2 regions of the Streptomyces sp. NPDC049627 genome follow, and region 2 is predicted to be linked to the other one. Evidence: riboswitches for the same ligand, from Rfam matches in the RefSeq annotation. Region 2 holds a riboswitch; the other holds the start of a gene.

Region 1 (3,509 bases), on a different contig from region 2:
GCACCGCCTCGCGGTCACCGTCGGACAGTGCCGAGCACACCCATAGGGCGCCGGCGTCCGGCCCGATCGCCGACAGCCCGGAGACGACTCCGCCGCCTCCTCTTCTGGAGTGCAGCGAGCCGTCGTCGCGCACTTCGTACGAGACCGGGCCTCGGTTCGACGCGACCAGCACCTTGGCAGCACCCTGCGCATCCTGCGTGGTAGCCATACGCCTCAACCTAGCCCGGCCCCGAAACGCTCAAACGTGCGGTTCCGCTCAGTGGCGGGTTCCGCATACGGCCGGATCATGACCGGAATACAGCCCGTACCGGGACGTCACGCGACCTTCCGCGTCGCGTACTCCGCGATCTCCACCATCGGCGGCCGTTCCTCCGTGTCCACGGAGTACGTGCGCGGCTCGAACCCGTCCTCGCCCCGCTCGAACTGGGTGAGGGAGGGCCGGATCAGATGCCCGCGAGCCAGTCGCAGCTGGGCCGTGCGGTAGATCGCGGCGGACATCCGGCCGAGGGCCTGCCCGTCCTGGTGGCGGTGTTTGCGGACGCCCACGTCCACCTGGGCCAGGGCGTCCAGGCCCACCAGGTGCAGGGCGTCGACCAGCATGCCCAGCTCGACGCCGTACCCGACGGGGAACGGGAGCTGTTCCAGCAGGGAGCGGCGGGCCGCGTACTCGCCGCCGAGCGGCTGCACGAAACCGGCCAGCTGCGGCCAGTGCATGTTCAGCAGCGGGCGGGCCATGAGCTCCGTCACCCGGCCGCCCTGGCCGGCCGCCCCGCCGAGCGGACGGTCGTACATGCCCTTGACCAGGTCCACGTCGGGGTCGGTGAGCAGCGGGCCGACGATGCCGGAGACGAAGTCGGAGGAGAACTCCTTCAGGTCGGCGTCGATGAAACAGACGATGTCCCCGGTCGTGGCGAGCAGGGAGCGCCACAGGACCTCGCCTTTGCCGGGCACGGCCGGGATGCGCGGGAGGATCTCGTCCCGGTGCACCACGGTCGCGCCCGCGGCGGCGGCCACCTCGGAGGTGCGGTCGGTGGACCCCGAGTCGACGACGACGATCTCGTCGACCAGCGGAACCTGCTGCATGAGGTCGTGACGGATGACCGCGACGATGTCGCCGACCGTCTCCTCCTCGTTGAGCGCGGGCAGGACGACGGAGACCGACTGACCCGTACGCTGCTTGGCGGCCAGGATCTGGTGCAGCGGGCGATCGGTCACGGACCAGGAGCGGGTGCTCAGCCAGCGCTCGACTTCTTCCAGCACAGTCTGTGGCTCCTCACTGTTCGTGATCACATCTGCTAACCGTGTGATCCATCTCGCGGTTCGGACGACTATCTCAACTGTCCTGGCCTTCGGTTACAGTCTTGAACAACGCGGATGACCATCGCATGTCCGGGGTCAACCGTTGTTAACAACCACATACAGCTCATCCAGAGGGGCAGAGGGAAACGGCCCGATGAAGCCCCGGCAACCCTCCAGTCGGCTCTCGTAGCGATCGCCGCATCACCGTCGATCGGCTCCGCGAGGCTCCCGGCTAGGGAAGGTGCCAAATCCGTCTCACGGCGAGATGCGTCGTGAGGAAGATGAGGAGAAAGGGCCTCGCCTCACATGGCTGTGCAGACTGTTGCAAGCACCACCGATTCCACCGTAGACCTCGGTCCCGCCGCGGCGCTGTCCTGCCGCGAGTGCGGTCACCGCGTCCCGCTCGGCCCGGTCTTCGCGTGCGAGGAGTGTTTCGGCCCGCTGGAGATCGCGTACGACTTCTCGGCCTACGACACCGAGGAGCTCCGCAAGCAGATCGAGGCGGGACCCGCGAACATCTGGCGTTACGCCCCCCTGCTGCCCGTCCCCGCCGACGTGGCCGACAAGCCGAACCTCAACCCCGGCTGGACCAAGCTCGTCAAGGCCGACAACCTCGCGCGCGAGCTCGGCGTCACCGGCGGTTTGTATGTGAAGGACGACTCCGGTAACCCGACGCACTCCTTCAAGGACCGGGTGGTGGCCCAGGCGCTGGAGGCGGCGCGCGCCTTCGGCTTCACGACCCTCTCGTGCTCCTCGACCGGCAACCTCGCCGGCGCGGTGGGTGCCGCGGCGGCCCGCGCCGGCTTCCGGTCCTGCGTGTTCATCCCGCACGACCTGGAGCAGGGCAAGGTCGTCATGGCCGCGGTGTACGGCGGCGAGCTCGTCGGCATCGAGGGCAACTACGACGACGTGAACCGCTTCTGCTCCGAGCTGATCGGCGACCCGGCCGGCGAGGGCTGGGGCTTCGTCAACGTCAATCTGCGGCCGTACTACGCCGAGGGCTCCAAGACCCTGGCGTACGAGATCTGCGAGCAGCTCGGCTGGCAGCTCCCCGACCAGCTGGTCGTCCCGATCGCCTCCGGCTCCCAGCTCACGAAGATCGACAAGGGTCTGCAGGAGCTGATCAAGCTCGGGCTCGTCGAGGACAAGCCGTACAAGATCTTCGGCGCGCAGGCCGAGGGCTGCTCGCCGGTGTCCACCGCCTTCAAGGCCGGCCACGACGTGGTCCGCCCGCAGAAGCCGAACACCATCGCCAAGTCGCTGGCCATCGGCAACCCGGCCGACGGGCCGTACGTCCTGGACATCGCGCGCCGTACGGGCGGGTTCGTGGAGGACGTGACGGACGAGCAGGTCGTCGACGCGATCAAGGTTCTCGCCAGGACCGAGGGCATCTTCGCGGAGACCGCCGGTGGGGTGACCGTGGGTGTGACGCGCAAGCTGATCGAGAACGGTGTGCTCGACCCGACGAAGACGACGGTTGTGCTGAACACCGGCGATGGGCTCAAGACGCTGGACGCGGTGGCCGGTACGGGGCTTACTGCGACCATTCGTCCCAACCTGGACTCGTTCCGCGAGGCCGGACTCGCATAGTCGTTCGTCTGCGGGCCGGTGGGGGCTGGTCGCGCCCACGCGGCGAAGCCACAAATTGAACACAGCCCCGCGCCCCTTAGGCCTGTTCACCTGACCGGAGGTTCCATCGTGAGCGTCAACGTCCGCATCCCCACCATCCTGCGCACCTACACGGGTGGCCAGGCCGAGGTCGCCGCCGAGGGCGCGACCCTCGCCGAGGTCATCGCCGACCTGGAGAAGAACCACACGGGTATCGCGGCCCGCGTTCTCGACGACCAGGGCAAGCTGCGTCGGTTCGTCAACGTGTACGTCAATGACGACGACGTCCGTTTCGAGCAGGGGCTGGAGACGGCGACGCCTGACGGTGCCGGTGTCTCCATCATTCCGGCCGTCGCCGGCGGCTGACCGAATGACCGATCATTACCATCGGTAACACGAGTTACTGAGAGTTCATCGAATTGCCCCCTCCGTGAGAGAAGCGGAGGGGGCAATTCTGTGTGGTTGAGCGAGGTACAGTTGGGGAACGTGCCGCCGATCCGCAGGTCGGCAGCCCTTCATTTCTGCCGTATGCCCGACAAGAAGTAGCCAAAGTGTGCGGGTTTTTTGCGGCTTTTGTTCCCTTTGCCGGGTCCGACTTGACC
Region 2 (3,509 bases):
GCCTGACCCTGGAGCGGCTTATGAGCGCTGTGACCCCCGCTGGAGGCGACACCGCGGCGGGCCGTTCCTGGCCCCTGCTGCTGAACGGCCTGCTGGACGGCCGGGACCTGAGCGCCGACGACACGGCGTGGGCGATGGACCTCATCATGCGCGGCGAGGCGACGGACGCGCAGATCGCCGGGTTCGTGGTGGCGCTGCGGGCCAAGGGAGAGACCGTCGAGGAGATCGCGGGTCTCGTCCGGACGATGTACGAGCACGCGAACGTGATCGAGGTGTCGGGCCCGACCGTCGACATCGTCGGCACGGGCGGCGACGGCGCGAAGACGGTGAACATCTCCACGATGTCGTCGATCGTCATCGCCGGCACGGGCGCCAAGGTCGTCAAGCACGGGAACCGGGCGGCGTCCTCGGCATCGGGCGCCTCGGATGTGCTGGAGAAGCTCGGCGTCAACCTGGAGCTGACGCCGCAGCGGGTGGCCGAGGTCGCGGAGGAGGCCGGGATCACCTTCTGCTTCGCGGTGAAGTTCCACCCGTCACTGCGCCATGTGGCGGCTGCGCGGGGTCAGTTGGGCATCCGGACCACCTTCAACGTCCTCGGTCCGCTGACCAACCCGGCGAAGGTGAAGGCCCAGGCGGTCGGCGTGGCCGACCCGCGCATGGCGCCGATCGTCGCGGGCGTCTTCGCCGAGCGCGGCAACTCCTCCCTGGTGTTCCGCGGCGACGACGGCCTCGACGAGCTCACCACGACCTCCACGTCCCGGGTGTGGGTGGTGCGCGACGGCAAGGTGACCGAGGAGACCTTCGACCCGCGCGACGTCGGCATCGACCTGGTGCCGGTGGAGGCGCTGCGGGGCGCGGACGCGTCGTACAACGCCGACGTGGCGCTGCGCCTGCTGAACGGCGAGACGGGCCCCGTCCGGGACGCCGTACTGCTCAACTCGGCCGCCGCACTGGTGGCTTTGAACCCGACGGACGCCCCCCTCACCGAGCAGATCCGGGCCGGGATGGCGAAGGCGGCGGAGTCGATCGACTCGGGGGCGGCCAAGCGGACCCTCGACCGCTGGGTGGCGGCCAGCAACGCATAGCTGCGGGAGGGCGGTCCCGTAATTCGGACACGAGTTGCGGGACCGCGATCACTTCGCGTACGTTCCTGTCCAGGTCATGAGTGACAGTCATGAGGCCCCGGCCGACTGTCCGGCAACCCTCCGTCCGTGGCGGGGTGCCCCGGGTGAAGACCAGGCCGTAGGCAGCGAGGTCTACGGCAAGCGCGGGCCCCTCTCGAAACCAGGGGTCCTGGTCGTTCGAGGGAGTCTTCCGTGAGCAAGCGAATGCGATAGGGCTGCTGAGCCCCGCCTCCGCGCACCCTTTTTCTCTTCTCCGCGTGCCCTCAACTCGCATGCGCTTCACGGGAGTTCCCCATGTCTGTCTTCACCGCTGCCGCCGACCAGACCGTTTGCACCCCTCTGCCCGTTCTGGGCAGTGACGTCACCGTCCCGCTCGTCACCGGCGGCGAGGTCACCTACGCCGCGCTCGACTACGCCGCCAGCGCGCCCGCCCTCAAGCGCGTCTGGGACGACGTCGCCGCCTACGCGCCGTACTACGGCAGCGTTCACCGCGGCGCCGGCTACCTCTCGCAGCTCTCCACCGACCTGTTCGAGAACGCCCGCAGGACGGTCGCCGAGTTCCTCGACTGCCGGGACACCGACCAGGTGGTCTTCACCCGCTCCACCACGGACTCGCTCAACCTCCTCGCCGCCGCCCTCCCGGCCGACTGCCAGGTCTTCGTCTTCGAGACCGAGCACCACGCCTCCCTGCTGCCCTGGCGCGACGCCCGCGTCACCTACCTCAACGCCCCCCGCACCCCGCGCCAGGCCGTCGAGACCCTGGAGCGCGCCCTCGCCGACCGCGACCCCCATGGCCCGGCCCTGGTCTGCGTCACCGGCGCCTCGAACGTCACCGGCGAGCTGTGGCCGGTGCGCGAGCTCGCGGCGGCCGCGCACGCGCACGGCGCCCGGATCGTCCTGGACGCCGCCCAGCTGGCCCCGCACCACCCGGTGAGCGTCCGTGACCTCGACGTCGACTGGGTCGCCTTCTCCGGCCACAAGCTGTACGCCCCCTTCGGCTCGGGTGTCCTGGCCGGCCGCGCCGACTGGCTGCAGACGGCCGAGCCGTACCTCGCGGGCGGCGGCGCCAGCCGCAAGGTCGCCCGGCGCGAGGACGGGGGAGTGGACGTGGAGTGGCACCAGAGCGCCGCCCGCCACGAGGCCGGCTCCCCGAACGTCATCGGCGCCTACTCCATCGCCTCCGCCTGCAAGGCCCTCACCGAGGCGGGCTTCGACAACCTCGTCGCCCGCGAGCAGGGCCTGATCGAGAAGGTGCGGGCCGGGCTCGCCGAGGTCCCCGAGGTCCGGATCCTCTCCCTCTTCGGCGACGACGCCCCGCGCGTCGGCGTCATCTCCTTCGTCGTCGACGGCTGGAACAGCTCCCACTTCGCCGCCGCGCTCTCCGCCGAGTACGGCATCGGCGTGCGCGACGGCCTGTTCTGCGCCCACCCGCTGGTCCGGACCCTGCTGGGCAGCGACCCGCAGACGCAGGGCGAGTGCGGTGCTCCGGAGGCGGCGCCCGGCGAGAAGTCCCTCAACGCGATCCGGGTCAGCTTCGGGGCGGGCACGCCCGACGAGCATGTCGAGCGTTTCGTGACGGCCGTACGCGAACTCGTACGGGACGGTGCGAAGTGGAACTACCGCACCGTGGAAGGCCGTTGCGTCCCCGCCGTCTGACCATGTGACCGTGGAGTACGTCGTACGATCCTCCCCGTCCGCCGGTCGGCGATCAAGCGATGGGGGAGTCGTGCACGTGCTGCGGCAGTCGGATCCGCGCCGGATCGGCCCGTACCAGGTGGAGGGCAGACTCGGCGCGGGCGGCATGGGCGAGGTCTATCTGGCCGAGTCCCGGTCGGGGCTCCGGCTCGCCGTCAAGGTGGTGCGCCCCGAGCATGCCCAGGACCGTATGTTCCGGGCCCGCTTCCGGCAGGAGGTGCGGGCCGCACGGACGGTCGGCGGCGCCGGTACGTACACCGCGCGTGTCGTCGACGCCGACACCGAGGCCGAACGTCCCTGGATGGCAACGGAGTTCGTCGACGGGCCGAACCTGCGGGACGCGGTGCTGGACCACGGCCCGCTCCCCGAGGACGCGGTCCTCACCCTCGCGGCGGCGCTCGGCGAGGCCCTCGGCGCGATCCACGGCAAGGGCATGGTCCACCGCGACCTCAAGCCGTCCAACATCCTCCTCGCGGCCGACGGCCCCCGCGTGATCGACTTCGGGATCGTACGGGCCCTGGAGGCGACCTCGCTGACCAGAACCGGCACCATCGTCGGCTCGGTCGGCTACGTCTCGCCGGAGCAGATCCGCAACGGCGCCGAGGTGGGCCCGGCCAGCGACGTCTTCTCGCTGGGCGCCGTCCTCGCGTACGCCGCCGGCGGCCGTGCTCCCTTCGGTGAGGGTCAGGA

What was found. Region 2 has a riboswitch for S-adenosylmethionine ahead of ACIBU0_RS24355 (aminotransferase class V-fold PLP-dependent enzyme). Riboswitches for the same ligand answer to the same signal wherever they lie in the genome.
Region 1: linked by a shared signal. The riboswitch ahead of thrC (threonine synthase) and the one ahead of ACIBU0_RS24355 (aminotransferase class V-fold PLP-dependent enzyme) in region 2 are both predicted to bind S-adenosylmethionine.

Annotation. Positions count from the first base shown of each region.
Region 1 is NZ_JBITLW010000006.1:149,428-152,936, forward strand. Features, by position in the region: gene ACIBU0_RS17760 (trehalose-6-phosphate synthase) at 1-208, opposite strand, end outside; gene ACIBU0_RS17765 (glucosyl-3-phosphoglycerate synthase) at 316-1,260, opposite strand; SAM riboswitch class I at 1,421-1,587, shown strand; gene thrC (threonine synthase) at 1,606-2,889, shown strand; gene ACIBU0_RS17775 (MoaD/ThiS family protein) at 2,998-3,273, shown strand.
Region 2 is NZ_JBITLW010000008.1:497,014-500,522, reverse strand. Features, by position in the region: gene trpD (anthranilate phosphoribosyltransferase) at 21-1,085, shown strand; SAM riboswitch class IV at 1,158-1,274, shown strand; gene ACIBU0_RS24355 (aminotransferase class V-fold PLP-dependent enzyme) at 1,419-2,780, shown strand; gene ACIBU0_RS24350 (PQQ-binding-like beta-propeller repeat protein) at 2,857-3,509, shown strand, end outside.